DNA from 2 places in the Alteromonas sp. MmMcT2-2 genome. Region 2 is predicted to be linked to the other one. Evidence: predicted binding sites of a transcription regulator. Region 2 holds the regulator's gene; the other holds the start of a gene.
What was found. The regulator FNR, encoded in region 2, switches genes on or off when oxygen is low (the NO sensors DNR and NnrR bind a similar motif). The targets are predictions, from matches to a motif close to TTGATCTAGATCAA.

Region 1 (9,852 bases), on a different contig from region 2:
CACGCAAGTTTTTCGCGACTTTTATAATGGTTGTCGTACAGCGTATCAACCATCGTCATAGGGCCAGGTAACGCCCATTTTATGGGCTGATCAGTTTGGCTCCTTAAGAACTTTGCGTCTTCAACGAACACTGATTTTGGCCGTGTAACAGCATGGGTAACGACAGGTACGCTAGCGTCGTAGCGATTGCGAATACGTACGGTTTTACGGTTTTCAAAATCAACACCGTCAAGGTGCTCAATAAAAGTAGTTACAAAATGCTGACGAGTTTGCTCACCGTCACACACAATATCTATGCCTGATAGGGCTTGTTCCTGAAGCGTAACGCGAAGCGCGTCTTTTTTGCCTTCCACTAATGCTTCATCTTCTAGCTTCCACGGCGACCACAGAGTTTCAGGCTGTGCAAGCCACGATGGTTTTGGAAGACTGCCTGCAATAGAAGTGGGGAGTAGTTTTTTCATGTGATTCGCTTTCTTCTAATCAATAATTTGTATGGATGCGCGAAGGGCAGAACGTGCTGCCCTTATCATAGTTTTGTTGTCGCAACGTGTGCGGTTTGAATATCGCAAGTATCTAAATCAACGGATCAGGCATAGCTTGCTGTGAATTGCGCCAACTTGTGTTGATAAGGCTTTATAAAGTTCTCTTCTACGAACTTGCCCTGTTCAACGGCTAGATGAGTCCGCTCTTCACGGTCATAAACAATGCGAGTCACTGAGTGATCGCTATTTTTCAAGTTTGGTTTGTAGCTTAAACCTGCCTGGGCGTTAGCGTTATAAATCTCAGGGCGATAAATTTTCTGGAAGGTCTCCATCGTAGCAATAGTGCTGATAAGTTCTAAATTGGTGTAGTCGTTTAACAAATCACCAAAGAAATAAAATGCAAAAGGAGCAGCACTGTTTGGTGGCATGAAATAGCGCACGTTTAAGCCCATCTTCTTGAAATACTGTTCAGTTAGTGATGATTCATTAGGCTGATATTCAACACCTAAAACGGGGTGCTGATTTTCTGTTCGACGGTAGGTTTTATTGTCGGAAACGCTTAAACAAATGACCGGCAGCTTTGAAAAATGTGCTTTATAGGCTTCTGAATTAACGAAATACTTAAACAACTTTCCGTGCAGATCACCAAAATCGGTAGGGACACTGAACGAAGACTGGCCACGATTGTGATTAGATAGACGAACGCTAAAGTCATAATCGCGAACATAAGACGAGAAGTTGTTTCCTACAATACCTTGAGTGCGTTTACCCGTTTTTTTGTCAATTATATTGGTTTGTAAGATTTCGATAGTTGGGAATGTGTTGCCGTTACCCTCAACGTCGATATCTACCGACACAATTTCAAGTTCGACAGCATAGCGATCGCCACTTTCATTATCCCAGTTAGCCAGTGCATTGAAGCGGTTGTTTATCATGCTTAGTGCATCGCGCAAATTTTCTTTGCGGCGTTGACCACGAGCTAAATTGGCGAAGTTGGTGGTGATGCGTGTGTTGTCTGAAGGGCGATAATCTTCATTAAACTGAACGCTGTTAATAGTAAAAGAGAAATCTGTGTTCACGTTGTTGTTCATGAGAATGCGCTTCTATTCCTAAAGTTAAACCGAGTAGTGAGACTGCTGTAAAAGCTATGAACACGTTATACGTTGATTTAACTATGAATAAAAATGACTTATTTTCATTTTATTATGAAATATTGTCATGTAGTGGGCAGGCGAAGAGCTAGTCGCCTACTATTGAGGCGGTAGATCTTTACTTGAAGTTGAGGTTTGCCACGAAATGCACAAATTATGCGTGTCTGATAAAACGTAATCATCACCGCCACAGTGACCAGTTTTTGTATGTGGCGGTCTATCCGCCACTAATGATTGCGTAACGCATCAATTAATTCGTCTTTGCTCATGTTAGAGCGACCTTCAATGCCGACTTCCTTGGCCTTTTGATACAGTTCATCTTTAGTGCGATCCTCGTACTTTTTGCCTTTACCACCATCTTTAGAAGGCGTTTGTTCGCTATTGGCTTGCGCATTGGCAATGCGTGCCGACTTTTCTTTACTGTAGCCTTCGTCGCGAAGGGCTTCGTAAGTATCGTCGTTTTTAATTTGGTTGCCGTGGTCCTTAGCCATATTTAATTCCTGTTTTGCATACTGAGTAATCGATTAATGTTTAGTCGTAATTCTTACTCTGTATTTATATAGATGGATTACACAGTCGTTTAAAAGGCAGGCTTCAAGTGCGAAGAACCAATAGCGAGAGAGTGCTGCGCCTTTAGCATCAGAAAAAATGTCATTCATCGCAAACGCCAAAAACCACAAAATAACGCTGCACCGTAATGTAACGGCTTAACGCGTTAAAACTTCTAATGTTGTCAATTTTAGTGCGCCACATGCACGTAAAAAGTGCATTTATGTCAATAGTTTAGGTTTTTTATGCTATTGCGCGTTCAAAATTAAGCCTTTAGTCTAAAGTGAATATAGACGGAAGGCAGAGCGAAATATGAATAAAAATGAACAACAGAGCACCGTGAATTCTTCACGCCGTAATTGGTTAAAGTCAGTGGGATTAGGTGCAGGCGCAGTAGCGCTAACGACCAGCGTTGACAGTATTATGGGCGACCTTCGTGCCGCAGGGATGCAAACTGAACACTTCCCGTCTGCTACCCCCAATGTAAACGATGGTCTTATTCGCTTATCGTCAAATGAAAACGCCTTTGGGCCGTCAAAAAAAGCCGCAAAGGCAATGCAAAGCGAGCTTTTAAACCTAGCGCGTTATACTGACGCTACGGTTGAAGTGTTAGCGCAAAAAATTGCTGAGCAAGAAGGCGTATCTGCTGAGCAAATCGTAATTACGAATGGCTCTTCACCTATTCTTTTTGGCTATGCGGACTGGATCACCAAAAACGGCAATAAGCTGGTAACGTCTATGGCAACCTACGAAGGCGTACCACGGGGCGCTGAGTTTATGGGGGCAGACGTGACCTACGTGCCGCTAGCCAATGATATGACTTTTGATCTAGATGCAATTGAAGCAGCAGTAACCGAAGATACGACTGCTGTGTACGTATGTAATCCAAATAATCCGACAGGGAGCATGGTAGATGCGGCGAAGCTTACCGCTTTTGCAAAACGCGTATCGAAGAAAGCACAGGTTTTCATCGATGAAGCCTACATTGAAATGTCTGATGCTTACCCCGCTAATGTGCAATCGAAGCTAGTAGCTGAAGGGTACAACGTGGTGATTTGCCGCACCTTCTCTAAAATTCACGCCATGGCGGGACAGCGTCTCGGTTACGCCATCATGCCTGCTGAGCAAGCTAAAACAATGGGCGGTATGCTGCGCATGGGTGGTGTGAATTACTTGGCATTAGTAGCGGGTATGGCAAGTATGGATGATCATGAGAACTTAAACACAATGCGCTCACGCATTAAAACTGAGCGTGAAAAGTTAGTAAAAGTAGCTAAAGAGTTAAAGCAGCCGTTTGCGCCAAATCCACAAGGGAATTTTATTTACATGGATACGGGCATGCCGCACGATAAATTTGCAGAAAAGATGAAAGCTCAAGGTATAAAGGTTGTAGGGCGCACGTGGCCTGGGTACGACTCATGGTCACGTATTAGCGTAGGGACACCTGAAGAAACTGACGCGTGCGTTAAAGCATTAAAAGCGGTACTCGCTTAAAAAACAACAATAACACCTAGCGCAGAGAGAAAAGGCTGAACGCAATTTGTGTTCAGCCTTCGTTTTTTGAATCGCTATTTCTCGATAATAAACGTTAAGCCTGCTTTTTCTTCTAAACGGCGGATAAGCTTGTTACCAAGTGCTGCCGCAGGTGTGAAGAAACCACCAGATAAACTAACGTCTTTGCACAAGCAAAGGGCAGATTCTGAAATCATTTTACTGGTAGAGCCGTAACCTGGATCCTTGTCGCCTTTTACCGATACGGCTAGCATATCACCATTGGTAGCGGTACCCACAAACATGACATCGTAAAAGCCATTTTCGCGCTCTTCTTTGCTCGGGCCTTCACCTGGTTTAGGGCCATCATCACTTGCAAGCGACTTATCTTTGGCAACGTGATTCGCCATGGCTTCACCTTTCTCACCTGGACCAGTCATCATCATTTCATCATATTGAAAGTTCTTGCCGTAGCTATATCCGCCCAGGTAGTTCGTGCGATGAACGTTTTTAGTATTGATGGCCGCCATAATAAATGGTGCAACCCATGTGCCTAACTGCTCATCGAAGTAAGGTTTATTGCCATCGGGCTGTGGCTGATTTGACGCGCCATCGGTTAATGAGTGCGGGTTAATAAGTGCCGCCATGACAGACTTATCTTTGTGCGCAGCCGCCATGGTCGCTTTTAAACTTGCAGCCGTACCGCCAGAGAACGTGCCCTGCATTTTACGAACGCGACCTTTTACATATTCAATGACATCGCCAGTTTGCTTTTTGGCATGTTCTTGAAGGTAGTACACACCAAGGTCAAAAGGCACAGAGTCAAAGCCACACGAGAACACAATATTTGCGCCGGTTTCTTTAGCTTTCGCTTCGTATTTATTGATCATTTGGTGCATCCAGGCTGGCTCACCGCAAAGATCTGTATAGCCGGTGCCGTTATCGACACATGCAGAAAGTAACTTTTCACCGTAAATTTGATACGGACCAACAGTGGTAAGTACAACGGCTGTGCGCTTCGTCAACGCATCTAGCGCGTCGTCATCATCACCATCGGCTACAATGCTAGCAACGCTTTCACTAATGCCTAGCTCCTTTTTTACGCCGTTGAGTTTAGCTTCATTTCGGCCTGCGACCGCCCACTTAACGTTGTCATCGCTGCCATACTGAGCCTGAAAATATTCAGCTACTAACTTACCCGTAAAACCTGTAGCACCGAAAATAACTACATCAAATTCCCGTTCCTTACTCATTGTTTTGTCCTGTTTTATTTCGTTTCGACACGTGTCATCAATATGCGTTACTCAATATACGCACAAGCACCCATATCTATCATTTTTTTCGGTAATATTTGACTATTCACGAAATTAAATGGTGAGCATAAAAAACCGTTAGTTTAATGACGCTACAAACTCAGCTAGCCGTGAAAGCCCTTCCTCCAAGCGTTCAATGCTAGTGGCGAAAGACAGTCTTACGTAATGGTTGGCATTGTGCTCACCAAAATCATTACCCGGCGTAAGCGCTACATGATGTTGTGAAAGTAGGGCATCACAAAATTCAATTGCACTTAGCCCTGTGTGCTTAATATTGATGTAGGCGTAAAACGCACCGTCAGGCTTTGCATCTAAACCAAGCCCCATATTTTCAAGTGCACTAAAAACAAGGGAAGCACGCTTTTCCAGCGTATGGCGGTTTTGCTCGCATTGCGCCAATGCTTCTGGTGTAAAGCATGCAAGAGCAGCCTTTTGCGATAGGGTAGAGGGGCAAATAAACAAATTCTGCGCGAGTTTTTCAACGATGGGCGTCATCGCTTCAGGTACCACACACCAGCCAAGACGCCAGCCGGTCATGCCAAAATATTTGGAAAAACTGTTTATTACGACCACTGTTTCTTCAAGCTGTGCATTGGCAAGTACGGTTTGAAGTTTGGTATCAGTGCCCAAGGTCGATTGGGAAGCGAAAGTATCATTGCGTACATCAAGATCAGCCGAAAGCGATAGATCCAAGTAAATTTCGTCAACAATTAAAAAGCCACCTTTGGATTTGCAGTACTCGCCAATTTTAGTCAACTCTTCTGCATCTATAACCGTACCAGTAGGATTGGCAGGTGTGGCAATAAGTACACCTTTCGTGTTGTGCTTCCAATTATCGGCAACACTTGTTGCGGTTAGCTGAAAGTTATCCTCACTGCGTGTTGGTACCAGCGTTACCTCTGCGCCAAATGCGTTTAAAAAACGTCGGTTACAAGGGTAAGAAGGGTCGCCCAATATCACGTTGTCGCCTGGCTCAACCAAGGCAGCACTTGCCAAAAGTAAAGCGCCAGAAGCCCCAGCGGTCACGACCACTCTAGAAGGGCTTACCGCTACGCCATGTTTAACTTCATAAAAGCGTGCAATGGCTTCACGTAGTTCAGGCATGCCCAGCGCCGAGGTATAGGGAAAAACTGGGGCATTTAAGCTTTCTTTCATTGCGGCGAGCACTGCCACGGGTGCGCCGAAATCAGGCTCGCCTAAATTAAGTCTTATAACATCTTTACCTTGCTGTTCTAGTGCCGTGGCTTTTTCGCCATAGGCCATAGCAAGAAACGGAGAGATCGCCGTAGCGCGAGAGGCAAACTTCAAAATAAAACCCTTATTAGTAGTGCCAATTCAAACTGTACCGCAATTAGTGATCACTCTTGGTCATGATTCAAGGGAATTCTTCGAGAAGTACAATTAACTCGCTGACTTACTTCATAGCTAACTATTTAAACGAACAAACTTTTCGGCCAGCTCGTCTAGTGACTCTCTATTGTTCGGGTCGGGCTTAACCACATCGATAGGGCATACCGCTACGCAAGTAGGGGCATCGTAATGCCCCACGCATTCTGTACAGCGTAACGGGTCTATTTCATACACTTTATTACCCATGCTTATAGCGGCATTAGGGCATTCGGGTTCGCACATGTCGCAGTTAATGCAGCTATCAAGAATAAGCAGTGCCATGCATTATGCCTCGCTCGCGTTTTCGGGTGTTACTGCACTAGGAGCTTTTCGAAACGGATTGCGGGTATCAACGCCTTCATCTAAATTTCGCAGCAGTAGGGCAAAGTTTAGAGACACATCGCTGGGTATCGGTATTCTTACTTGGTGTCCTGAACCCTTAGCATCCGTAATAGAATGGTTTCTCTTATCCAGCATCTCATTTAGAGTAAAGGTAATGTTGCCGCTTGGCGTCATCAACTCAAGCGAGTCACCTACACAGAATTTGTTTTTAACGTTTATAATTGCATAGCCAGACTCTTCACAACGGTCAATCACTTCACCAACAAATTGCTGTTTATCGCTGACTGAGTGGCCATACTCATAGTTCTGATACGCGTGGTGCGCATGGCGACGCAAGAAACCCTCGGTATAACCTCGATGAGCTAAAGTTTCCAAGCTTCCCATTAATGTACTATCAAAAGGCTTTCCTGCTACCGCGTCGTCAATTGCTTTTCTATAGACTTGAGCGGTTCGGGCACAGTAGTAATGTGATTTAGTGCGGCCTTCTATTTTTAAACTATGCACGCCCATTTGGGTTAACCTGCCAACATGTTGCACGGCACGCAAATCTTTAGAATTCATAATATAGGTGCCATGTTCGTCTTCAAAAGCTGGCATCAGTTCTCCAGGCTTTTCCTTTTCTTCTAACATAAATACTTTGGGGCTTGGCGTGCCTTCACCAAGGGTAGGAATTACCACTTGAGGTGCTGTAACTGCCTTATTAATCTCACTGGTTAGAACGATGTCGCCAGTTTCGTTTTCCTCGCCTGCCTTAACATCGTAAGACCATCGACAAGCATTGGTACAAGTGCCCTGATTCGGATCGCGTTTATTCATATATCCAGACAATAAGCAGCGGCCTGAATACGCCATACAAAGCGCGCCATGCACAAATACTTCTAACTCCATGTCTGGAACATGTTCGCGAATAGTTTCAATTTCTTCCAAAGAGAGCTCTCGAGACAAAATAACGCGCTCAATACCTTGTTTCTGCCAAAACTTCACCGTGGCGTAGTTCACCGCATTGGCCTGCACACTCAAGTGAATAGGCATTTCAGGGAAGGCGTCGCGCACCATCATAATAAGCCCTGGGTCCGACATAATTAACGCATCGGGCTTCATAGCAATTACTGGTGAAATATCTTTTAAGTAGGTACCTAGCTTACTGTTGTGCGGAGCAATGTTGCTTACTACATAGAACTTTTTACCTAAAGCATGTGCTTCTTCTATGCCTATCGCTAAGTTTTCAAGGCTGAATTCGTTGTTTCTTACGCGAAGCGAGTAGCGTGGCTGCCCAGCATAAACAGCATCAGCGCCATAGGCGAAAGCGTAGCGCATGTTGCGTAAGCTACCCGCAGGTGCAAGCAACTCTGGCGCGATTAACGTTTGGTTTGGCAATGTTGAAACTGAGTCTTCACGTAGGTTAGAAGAGCTGCGATTAGGTGATAATTTTGAAGTCATAGATAAAAACCGCTACTAGACGCTTTAAACAAGGCGGCGGATTTTATAAGCCGTAAAATACCTCTACAACTCAAACAAAGCTTGGTGTTGACCAAGATCAAATAATTTGTTGTCGCTCATGTTTTTGAATGTTTAAACGGCAATTGAGCAGAGTCAATGCCAGCTGTTTTCTTCCATATAGTTGCGTTTTTAGTGCATTACCTTCGGTAGGAAAAACCAAGCCTGTTCACAGCTAAATAACAAGCAAAAAGAGCGCATTAAACGATGAACTACCATGGGCAAAACCCACCACATAGGGTAGGCTAGAAATTCACAATAATAAGGACTAACTGCATGCTGCAATTGAACATTTTTCATAAAGCGGCGCGACAAGTAAAAGCATCGGGCAAATCGGCCATTGCGATTACCGTATTATTTGTCGTGTCTACGTCTTCCGCATTGGCAGCGCTGCCAAGCATTGGTGAATTCACCAGCGATATGACCAAAAAAGATGGCTTAATTCCTGTTTACTATGACGATGAAAGTGACAAAGTTTACTTGGCGGTGCCAACAGACCACGCCGAATACCTGTTTCAAAGTAGTTTGCCGTATGGCGTAGGGTCTAACGACATTGGCCTTGATCGCGGCCAGCTAGGCAATACGCGTTTAGTAAGCTTTGAAAAATTTGGAAACAAGGTTTTATTAAAGCAGCACAACACCAAATATCGAGCAGCTCACGGCAGCGACGCTGAGAAACAGAGCATTGATGAAGCCTTTGCTGATTCGGTTATCGCAGGTTTTACGCTGGTAGCCAAAAACGACCGTGCCAGTCTAATAGATTACACACCGTTCTTATTAAGCGATATTCACGGCATTGGCAATCGCTTAGCGGGAACTAACCAAGGCAGTTTTAGCGTAGATAACATGCGAAGCGGCGTGTATTTACCTAAAACCAAAGGCTTTGAAAAGAATACTGAATTAGAGGCTTTAGTCACCTTTGCAGGTAAGAAGCCAGGCGAATACGTGCAGCAAGTTACGCCCGACCCAGAAAGCTTGTCGGTGCACTTGCATCATTCGTTTGTGGCTCTGCCTGACGACAATTACACGCCCAGAGAGTACCACCCGTACTCGGGCTACTGGAAATTCAGTTACTTTGATTATTCAACGCCTATCAGCGAGCCTACTGAACAGCGTTTTATTACCCGCCATCGTTTAAACAAGAAAACCCCGCATGCTGCAATGAGCGAAGCAGTGGAGCCTATTGTGTATTACCTAGATCCTGGTATTCCAGAACCTGTAATGACCGCGCTTAAAGAAGGGGCGAGCTGGTGGAATCAAGCCTATGAAGCCGCAGGCTACAAAGATGCGTTTCAGGTGAAAGTATTGCCCGAAGGTGCCGACCCAATGGACGTGCGCTATAACGTAATCAACTGGGTACATCGCGCAACGCGCGGTTGGTCTTATGGTTCGTCGGTTGTCGACCCGCGCACTGGTGAAATTATCAAAGGTCACGTTACGCTCGGCTCATTGCGTGTAAGACAAGATTATTTAATTGCCCTTGGCCTAACCAGTCCTTTTAAGGACGGGAGCACCGACACCACTGCACAGCAAGAAATGGCTTTAGACCGCATTAGGCAACTTTCAGCCCACGAAGTAGGGCACACATTGGGTATAGCCCACAACTTTGCGGCAAGTGAAAATAACCGTGCGTCGGTA
Region 2 (9,852 bases):
CACGGCAATGGTTTTACCTGCGTCAGTCGACTTTGACTTAGATAGTGAAGGTAGCGATCACACTACAGGTCTCCCTCACAGTATGCCTTCTGCAAATGACCTTGCAATTTATCTTGGTAATCAGGGTATAACAGCGAATACACCTATTACGGTATACGATACCCGTGGAATATATTCTGCGCCAAGAGTGTGGTGGATGTTAAAAGCGTTGGGCCACCAAGATGTTTATATATTAAATGGCGGACAGCCTGCATGGGAAAAAGCAGCGCTGCCGGTTTCAGAACAACAACAATACGGAAAATTAACCTATCAAGCTACACCTAGGCCTGGTTGGTTCGCAAATTCCGGTGCAGTTCTTCAGGCAATAAATACTGAAGCACAACTTGTTGATGCGCGTAGCGCGCCGCGATTCAAAGGAGAAGTGTCAGAGCCTCGTGAAGGAGTACGTTCAGGTCATATGCCTGGAGCGTTTAATATTCCTTTTGACACCTTACTCAAAAGCGGGCATTTTTTGCCAGTTGAGCAGCTTAAGGCTATTTTTGACCGCGCTAATATCGATTTACGCAAACCTATTATTTGTACGTGTGGTTCTGGCGTTACCGCCTGCATAATTGGTGTGGCGGCATTATTGTGCGGCGCTACTCAGGTTTCAGTATACGATGGCTCTTGGTCAGAGTGGGGCGCTGATACTCAATATCCTGTGGTCAAAGGTATGTAAAGAGTCGCGGCTTTTAACTAAGTAAATATACAACATGCTAATCGTATAATTAGCGCTATAACTACAGAGTAAGAACAACCTGATGCCATCTGATCAATCTCTACCCAATATTGTTATTCTTACCGGTGCGGGTATTTCCGCTGAATCTGGATTAAAGACATTTCGGGATAATGACGGCCTTTGGGAAAATCATCGCGTAGAAGAGGTGGCCACCCCAGAGGCTTTTGAACAAAATCCTAGCTTAGTTTATCGCTTTTACAACGCTCGACGTGCGCAGTTACAGCAAGACGACGTGAATCCTAATGCAGCGCATGAGGCGCTGGCCAAACTTGAGAAAGCGTTCGGTAGCAACCTGATGTTGGTTACTCAAAATGTGGATGACTTGCATGAGCGCGGTGGAAGCCAGTCTGTTTACCATATGCATGGCAAGCTGCTATCTGCGCGCTGCGCTATAAGCCAGCAGACTTTTGACTGGAGTGATAGTTTTGATCACACCACTAAATGCCCGTGTTGCAACAGAGTAACCTTACGACCGGATATCGTGTGGTTTGGTGAAATGCCCATGTACATGGAAGAGATTTACGATGCGCTTTCAAAGGCTGATGTGTTTATTGCCATTGGCACATCAGGTAATGTCTATCCTGCCGCGGGTTTTGTTCAGATCGCTAAAGAAAGTGGCGCACACACCATAGAGGCAAATTTGGAGCCGGGCGTAACTAATGCATTGTTCGATGAATCGCTAACAGGCCCTGCTTCTCACATCGTCCCACAATGGGTTGATCAATTAATATCAAAGTACGCACTGTAGGAGGCGCATGACATGCAGTATATGAATGAGTTTCTTACCATTGCGTTGGTACACCTTGTGGCTGTTGCTAGCCCAGGGCCAGATTTCGCGGTGGTTGTTCGAAACAGCGTGGCCTATGGCAGACGTATCGCCATGTACACCAGTATAGGGATTGGCTTAGCTATATTACTGCATGTGGCTTACTCGTTAGTGGGGCTTAGTGTGGTTATTGCAACTACTCCATGGTTATTCACCACGTTTAGCTATGCCGCCGCAGCTTATTTACTGTACCTTGCGTTTGGTGCGCTTAGAAGCGGGCCTGTAAAACAGGACCAGGCAGTTAACGCTGAAAAGAAAACATCCCACATATCTGCAAAGCGCGCAGTTTGGATGGGCTTTCTCACAAATGGACTAAACCCAAAAGCAACGCTATTTTTCCTCTCATTGTTTACTGCAATTATTAGTATTGATACTCCATTTACAGTGAAACTTGGCTACGGTATCTATTTAGCTATAGCTACTGGACTGTGGTTCTGTTTTCTTTCATACCTTTTGAGCACCAGTAAAGTAGCTGAGCTTATTGGTAAAAAAGGGTATTGGTTAGACCGTGCGATGGGGGTGCTACTCGTCGGTTTAGCTGCGAAATTAGTACTAGGTTAACGTTTGTTTACCTTACAAACAGGCATTTGTTTTTGTGAATTGGTATAATCCCGCCGATTTTTCAAAAAGATAAGAGAGTTGTGTGAAAGACGTAAACCAAGACCGCCTGAACAATACGTTGTCTAAACAGTATCAATTTGATACCAAAGGTCTATTGCGCCGCGCTGCCGGTTTAACAAAGGCAAACTTTTCATCATTGCTGCAGGGAAGTGTTGTTCTATTTTTGACGTTTGTCGTGTTAGGTGTATTTGCTCAGCAGTACATCACAATAAATGACGATGGGACCTATGTATTCGAGCATCAGTCTATCATAGAAATTGTTGCAATCTGCATCGTTGCCCCGCTGTTGACGGGGTTGTATATGATGGGCGTTTTTGTTGCCCGCGGCACTAAAACTTCAGTATTTACCGTATTCCAGTTTTTCCCCTTGATATTCTTGCTGGCGCTAACTCAGCTAGTAAACAGTATTCTTGTTCAACTAGGTATGATGTTGCTTATTATACCCGGCGTTTATTTTTATTTAGCCTCGTCCTTTTCACTTATGTTGGTTGCTGACAGAAAGTTAACGCCAATTAGTGCGATCATCCTGTCGTGTCGCGTATTTAATGCATATTGGGCTCAAATTGCCAGCATATTTGGTGTGTTCTTTTTACTGTTTGTGTCGGTGCCATTAACGCTGGGCTTTTCACTTATTTGGGTATTACCTTTTTATTTTAGTATGATGGGCTTGCTCTATCAGGAACTGATTGGCGAGCAGGGAGTAAGCACGGAAGCATCTGAAAACGATGTGAATGAGTCTAGCTTCGATGCATAAGCGTGAAACCTTTAAAATTGTCCTCATTACGTTAGGCGTATTGGCGGTAATCGTCATTAACGCCATAATTTTTACTGAGGACGAACCGGATATTTTAGATATACCGCAAACGGTTGAAGCTAAAAAGCCGGTGCCTAACTTCTCTGCCTATACAGATGTAAAAGAGAAGAAAGAGGCGTTTTTTAACTATTTACGCCCCGAAATAGAGAAGCAGAATGCGTATCTACTCACGCTTAGACATTACGTACAAACCTTATACAGAAAGGCGTTAGCTAACGAAACGCTCTCTGAAGAAGATATGGCAAGGCTTGAATGGTTAGAAGAGGAATATCGAGTTAAGCCAACGCAGCCGCTGAAATTAAAATTGCTAGCTCTGCTACAAAAGATTGATGTTCTACCTGCCGAACTCGTGCTTGTGCAAGCCGCGAATGAGTCAGCTTGGGGCACCAGCCGGTTCGCAAGAAAGGGCTATAACTTCTTTGGCTTATGGTGTTTCTCTAAGGGGTGTGGCTTTGTTCCGAACCGTCGAAACGATGGGGCATCTCATGAAGTTGCCAAATTCGACAGTTTGTCGCGTGCAACGTACACCTACATGCGAAATTTAAACCGCCACGACGCGTATGCGGATTTAAGAGAGATCCGCAGTCGACTGCGTGCAAACCAAATTCCTATTACTGGTGTTGCGTTAGCTGAAGGGCTAATGAACTATTCTGAGCGAGGAGCCGCTTATGTTGAAGAGCTTCAAACTATGATCCTATTTAACGAGGAGTTTTTATCCGAATGATACGCGCTGCTTTATTTTTTGCTTCATCTCTGTTTATTGGTGTAGGCAGTTCTTCCGTTGCTGCTGAAACGATAGATGTTGAGTACAGCCGTTTCTATAGCCATGTTAAAAAGCTGGATAATGAAGATACCCAAGCACTTCAGTTTGCATTCGGGTTTGTTCGTGTTGGCGAAGGGCGTTTATGTGAAGTTAACGGAGCGTCTATCGTAACCGATAAGAAAACAATGCCCTTAGAAGTGAGTGGTGAAGGGCGATTCACGGTGCCTACTGAAAAGGCCCTGAAACTTGCCAACGCACTGGTTCGCATCGATTTAAACGAACGCGCGAACGTGTGTGATATGTCGGTACAACTTGAAACCAAGCCGGAATATCTTAAGCAGTATTACACAAAAGACGACCTTACGTTTTTGTATGGTCAGTACGAAGCTTTCTTTAATGAAATGGGAAGTTTTTTGTCTTTCATGATGCCTTCGGTAAAGGGCTTGATGATTCAGTTTGATGACAAGAATTTAGATTTCATTACACCACAAGGTGTGCAAATCAATAACGGCGTATTGCATCTAGAACAAGATTGGATCAACGACGCAAAAGGCTTAACACTGCCTCATGCGCCGCTACGTGTTACCGCTATGGCTTCAAGCTAAATGCATATTTGGGATTAGGTAAGAAGCTGATACCTAATTTGCTCTGCTAAACGCGCGATGGTCTCTTCGCCCTTCGCGCATAGCTCTTCGGCTCTGTGGAATTCCATAATACCCACGTCGGTAAGCTGAGGCTCAATAAGAATGTCAGGCGGATCGCCAGCCAAACGTGAACGTGTGACGCGAGCTTGAAGTATCTCAAGTGAACTGCTCATCACGCTCATAATTCCCGGCGGGTTTCGCTTGTTCACTTTAGCGGGGACTTCGGTCAACTCTTCTTCCACTTTTTCAATCACATCAGAAGCAATGCCTTCTTCAGTCTTTACATTGCCAGCCGAGACGCTGTCTTTTTCATCTTTTTTCTCTAGGGCTTTTTCTTCTTTGTTGTCAGGAGAGAACCATTGGCGTAGTACGTTTTGACTCTTTGTAAAAAAGTCCTCGGTTTTGCGCTGGTTTTCTTCATGATCTTGTCTCAACTTTTCAAGACGAAGTGGTCGGAAATCGGCGTTAAGGTTAACCGCGATTACAAAATCGGCCCCTAATTGGCGACATAAGTTCACCGGTACAGGGTTTACAACGGCACCGTCTACCAACCAACGATCACCATGTGCTACGGGCGCAAAAAGTGCGGGAATAGCGCAGGATGCTTGAATGGTGTCTCCGATAGGACCAGAGTTAAACACTACTTCACGGCCGGTATAAAGGTCGGTAGCCACAGCCGCAAACGGCTTAAGCATGTCTTCATAAGTCGATTCACAAAACTCGCTTGCTAGCTTGTCGAAAACCTTCTGTCCGCTGGCAATGCCGCCGCGTCTAAGTCCTACACCCATAAGAGCAAGTACCTGCCAGTCGCTAAGGGAACAGGCCCACTCTTTCAATCCTTCCAGCTTGCCACTTGCGTAGGCAGCACCAACATAGGCACCAATAGAGCATCCCGCTACAACGTCAATTTTTACGCCGAGTTTTTCTAATGCTTCAATTATGCCAATGTGAGTCCAGCCCCTTGCGGCACCGGCACCTAGCGCAAGTCCGATTTTCATTTACTTAGGTTCCATAATGTTTATTACTTCAATAGTATTATCTTCATCACTGAAGTCCGTACTATTTTCTGTAGTGAAAGAAGGTTCATCGAACCCGATATCACCGTCTTCTACCGGGCCTTCTTGTGTAGCTATAGCTTTAAAATCATAAAGGTTGCTGTCGATTAAGTGTGAAGGCGCTACGTTTTGAAGCGCACGGAACATCGACTCTATACGACCTGGGAAGCGACGGTTCCAGTCTTGAAGCATAGCCTTTATGTTTTGGCGCTGTAGGTTTTCTTGTGAGCCACAAAGGTTACACGGAATAATCGGAAATTCAGCGGCCTGAGAATATTTCTCGATGTCTTTTTCTGTGCAGTACGCCAATGGACGAATAACGATGTGTTCACCGTTGTCGCTGACTAGCTTTGGCGGCATAGACTTAAGCTTGCCACCATGAAACATATTGAGGAAAAACGTTTCTAGCATGTCGTCGCGGTGATGACCTAATGCAATTTTAGTCGCACCTAACTCTTTTGCCGTGCGGTACAGAATACCACGGCGCAAGCGAGAACAGAGAGAGCAAGTCGTCTTTCCCTCTGGAATTTTGTCTTTAACAATAGAGTAGGTGTCTTCTTCTACAATTTTGTAGTCAACGCCAATGCTTTCTAGATATTCAGGCAAGATATGTTCTGGGAAACCAGGCTGCTTTTGGTCAAGATTAACCGCAACGATATCAAAGTGAATAGGCGCAATCTTCTTTAAAAACAATAAAATATCTAGCATGGTGTAGCTGTCTTTACCGCCAGATAAACACACCATTACTTTGTCGTTGTTTTCAATCATACCGAAATCGCCAATGGCTTTACCCACATTGCGGCGAAGTCGTTTCTGAAGTTTGTTGAAGTTGTACTTTTGCTTACTTTGCGCAGCATTTAATGGCGACGCGTCAGCACTGTTTGTGCCTAAACTCATAATTAACTAGCTTGGTTTGTGATAAAGCCACCATTATACATTAAAGCGGCTTTTCGAGACCATGCTTGTGAAGTTAAATTTGTTGGTGACATACCGTGTTGGCCGCTAAGTAACGGCAAACACGGGCTATGTAGACTTGATGAAAAGACTACACCGACAACGGCGACACAAATCCATCTGGCTTAATAGCAAGCACATCGCAATTGAGTTCGTCGATCACGTGTTCTGCAGTGTTACCAATTAGGGCCGCTGAAATGCCCACGCGGCCAACAGTACCAATAACAACAAGCTCTGCATCCAGTGTTTTTGCCACTTGCGGGATAACTTTTTCCGGAAGGCCTTCTCTTACTACACATTTATTTTCAGGAATACCGTACTTCAACGCGTGACTACGCATTTCTTTTAAATGATGATTTTTTACCGCGTCGTGATAGGTATCGGGGTCGAACTCAGGTACTTCTATGGCGATATTAAGTGGTGTAGAAGGATAACTGTTGACCAAATTTACGCTACCTTTCAATAAAGAGGCGTAGTCGTTAGCAATGAGGGTGAGCTTATCGTTAAGTGCGGCATGCTCATCATCTTCACTGCCTACGTTTACTGCAGCAATAATCTCTCCTCCTTCTGGCCAGTCGTGCTCTTTAACGAGTAATACTGGCCGAGGGCATTTACGCATTAAATGCCAGTCGGTGGGGGTGAAAATAACAGAAGCAAGATCGTCGTGCTTTTTGGTTGCCTTTACCACTAAATCTATCTGATTATTTAGGGTGTAGTAAATAATCGACTCATACGCACGATTATTCCATTCTACAACGATATCAGTTTCAGTGAATCCTTGTTCTCTTAAGTGGGTGGCAAGCCATTTTGCATGCTCCTTTGTAACTGCATCGCGCATTGACTCGCGCTCATCCGGGCTAAGCATGGTCGTCATATCATAAGATAAGTCGTATACCACCATCATTGCGGTAACTGAAGCGCCTGTTTTTGAAGCGAGTTCATAAGCTCGGCTTAGTGCAGGTTGGTTATCGCGCTCGGCATCTACCACGGCCAGAATTCGTTTACACTCAATCATAACGTCCCCCTAACTACGAAACTTAGTAGCGGCTGTCGAAATCGAAGCTTTCTAATACTAACTATAAACGACATTGGGAAAAACGTAAGTTGTTTTAGATCAAGAATTTTACGAGGCGACCATGAGTGAACCTACCTAATTGAATATGGAGCAACCGGCGTGGCGCTGAAAGGTTAGATATGTGGCTACCAAAGGTCACAAAAAAGCGCGCTTAGTGCGCGCCTTGTTTAACACCTAAAAACGGCTAACCGCAGACAACGCTTGGGCCGTTAAGCGCCGCTAGTTTGGTGTTTAGTCTATCGAAATCCAAGATAGTAATAAGCTTGCCGTCTACTTTTATGATGTTGTCTTTTTGAAAACGGCTTAACAGACGACTAATCGTTTCAATCGTTAATCCTAAATAGTTTCCAATTTCGTTGCGCGTCATGGTTAAGTGGAATTCTCTATGGGAAAAGCCACGCTCTTCAAAGCGTTGCGACAGGTGTGAGATGAAATACAGTAAGCGCTCTTCTGCAGTTCGCTTGTTTAAAAGCATGATCATGTCGTGATCTTGTTTTATTTCAGCGCTCATGAAGCTCATGATCTGGTGGCGTAGCTTTGGAAATTGCACTGACATTTCGTCGAGGGTCTCGTAGGGAAGCTCACACACCATGGCAGTTTCTAACGCAGAGGTATAGCTTTGGTGCTTGTTCTCTCTTAATGCATCGAAACCGATAATGTCACCAGGAAAATGGAAGCCGGTAATCTGTTCTTCACCTTCGGTATTAGTCACAAATGATTTGAATGAACCGGTTCTCACTGCAAATAGAGAACGGAATTTATCACCAGTTTGAATCAGCGTGTCACCTTTATGAAGCGGCTTCTTGCGTTCAATAATATCGTCAAGAGACTCGATTTCTGTTTTGTTTAACGCCACCGGTAAACACAGGTGACTGAAACTACAGTTTTGACAGTGAATAGAAAATTGGCTTCCTTTGCTCATAATGCACGCTCTCTAAAAGAATACCCGACAATAATACACCCATTTTTAAACGATTGCGCCATGAATAAGATAAGCTGCATATATTGCCATTATTACTGCAATAATTTGTCTAAAATGGTTATGTTGAAAACTTCGAACAATATATTGGCTACCAGCGCTTGCAGCGAGCAAGGTGGGTAATGTACCCAAACCGAAGAAGAACATAATAGCAGCGCCTTCTAGCGCGTTACCCGCCGCGAGAGACCAGGTAAGTGTGGAATACACCAAACCGCAAGGAAGCCAACCCCAAATAAAACCATAAGGCAACGCACTTAAAGGGGTCTTAAATGGCAAAAAGCGTTTTGAAAGCGGCTGGACTTTGGAAAATAGGCCTTTACCCGCATTTTCCAGCACTGTTAAGCCAGTCCACCACTTACCCAAATAACACGCCAGTAGAAGCAACATGATTCCGCTAAGTAGGGAAAGGGCATAGTTGGCAAGAGGTATATAATCTGCTGCAATTTTTCCAAGTGCCCCGGTTACTGCTCCGGCGATGGTGTAGCTCACTATACGTCCCATGTTATAGGCAAGGGTATAGGGTAGTGCTGAAGCGCCTTTAGGCGATACCATCCTTAGCGCAGCGACAATTCCACCGCACATTCCCACACAGTGAACTCCACCGGCTAAGCCGATAAGAAAGGCAGAGAAGTAGTTAATCCCTTCCATGTGGCGCTTGGCTTTTGTCTACTTTACTGTCTTGAAGTTGCTTGCGTTGCTCAGCTAGCTTTTTTTCTTCTGGCGGAAGATCATCGTCAAACAGTATGCTATAACCTTGGCGATCTAAATCTTCAAATTGATTGGTTTTCACCGCCCAAAAGAATATCACGATAGCGACGGCAACAATGATGATGGCGATTGGAATTAATACGTAAATAATACTCATGCTATTTGCTCAAGAGTCGCGTTGAGTTTGTGACCACAATGATACTGCTTAACGACATACCAACAACAGCCATCCACGGTGAAAGTAGGCCTGATACGGCGAAAGGTAAGATCAAAACGTTGTAACCTACCGACCAGCCAATATTTTGCCTTATTTTTTGCTTCACTTGGTGCGCAGTTCGAATAAGTTCTGGTACAGAAAGCAGCTGATCGCCAAGCAGTATCACGTCGGCGGCAGTTTTAGCCACGTCTGTGGCATTACCCACTGCAATTGCCACATCAGCACTGGCAAGAACTGGAGCGTCGTTAATACCGTCACCCATCATCATCACTTTCGCGCCAGATTGCTGCATAGCTTGAACGGCTTCGTACTTTTGCTCAGGTGTTAGGCCACCTTTAGCGGTCGAAATTGGCAATGGTGCGGTAAGCGCATTAACGTTTTGCTGTGTATCACCACTTAAAACGGCGAGGGTATGGCT

Region 1: the regulator FNR is predicted to act here: its motif matches at 8,245-8,258, upstream of yegQ (tRNA 5-hydroxyuridine modification protein YegQ).

The regions. Positions count from the first base shown of each region.
Region 1 is NZ_JAKRFA010000014.1:77,155-87,006, reverse strand. It holds gene MHM99_RS10465 (methionine synthase) at 1-461, opposite strand, end outside; gene MHM99_RS10460 (DUF1852 domain-containing protein) at 587-1,561, opposite strand; gene MHM99_RS10455 (Rho termination factor N-terminal domain-containing protein) at 1,861-2,124, opposite strand; gene MHM99_RS10450 (histidinol-phosphate transaminase) at 2,495-3,676, shown strand; gene MHM99_RS10445 (saccharopine dehydrogenase NADP-binding domain-containing protein) at 3,751-4,926, opposite strand; gene MHM99_RS10440 (aminotransferase class I/II-fold pyridoxal phosphate-dependent enzyme) at 5,065-6,294, opposite strand; gene MHM99_RS10435 (YfhL family 4Fe-4S dicluster ferredoxin) at 6,412-6,657, opposite strand; gene yegQ (tRNA 5-hydroxyuridine modification protein YegQ) at 6,661-8,157, opposite strand; gene MHM99_RS10425 (zinc-dependent metalloprotease) at 8,491-9,852, shown strand, end outside.
Region 2 is NZ_JAKRFA010000030.1:25,340-35,191, reverse strand. It holds gene MHM99_RS15580 (sulfurtransferase) at 1-718, shown strand, start outside; gene cobB (Sir2 family NAD+-dependent deacetylase) at 801-1,526, shown strand; gene MHM99_RS15570 (LysE family transporter) at 1,539-2,165, shown strand; gene MHM99_RS15565 (stress protein) at 2,248-2,979, shown strand; gene MHM99_RS15560 (glucosaminidase domain-containing protein) at 2,972-3,763, shown strand; gene MHM99_RS15555 (DUF2987 domain-containing protein) at 3,760-4,407, shown strand; gene MHM99_RS15550 (patatin-like phospholipase family protein) at 4,422-5,444, opposite strand; gene ttcA (tRNA 2-thiocytidine(32) synthetase TtcA) at 5,445-6,398, opposite strand; gene uspE (universal stress protein UspE) at 6,547-7,470, opposite strand; gene fnr (fumarate/nitrate reduction transcriptional regulator Fnr) at 7,715-8,452, opposite strand; gene MHM99_RS15530 (sulfite exporter TauE/SafE family protein) at 8,498-9,157, opposite strand; gene ccoS (cbb3-type cytochrome oxidase assembly protein CcoS) at 9,144-9,374, opposite strand; gene MHM99_RS15520 (heavy metal translocating P-type ATPase) at 9,376-9,852, opposite strand, start outside.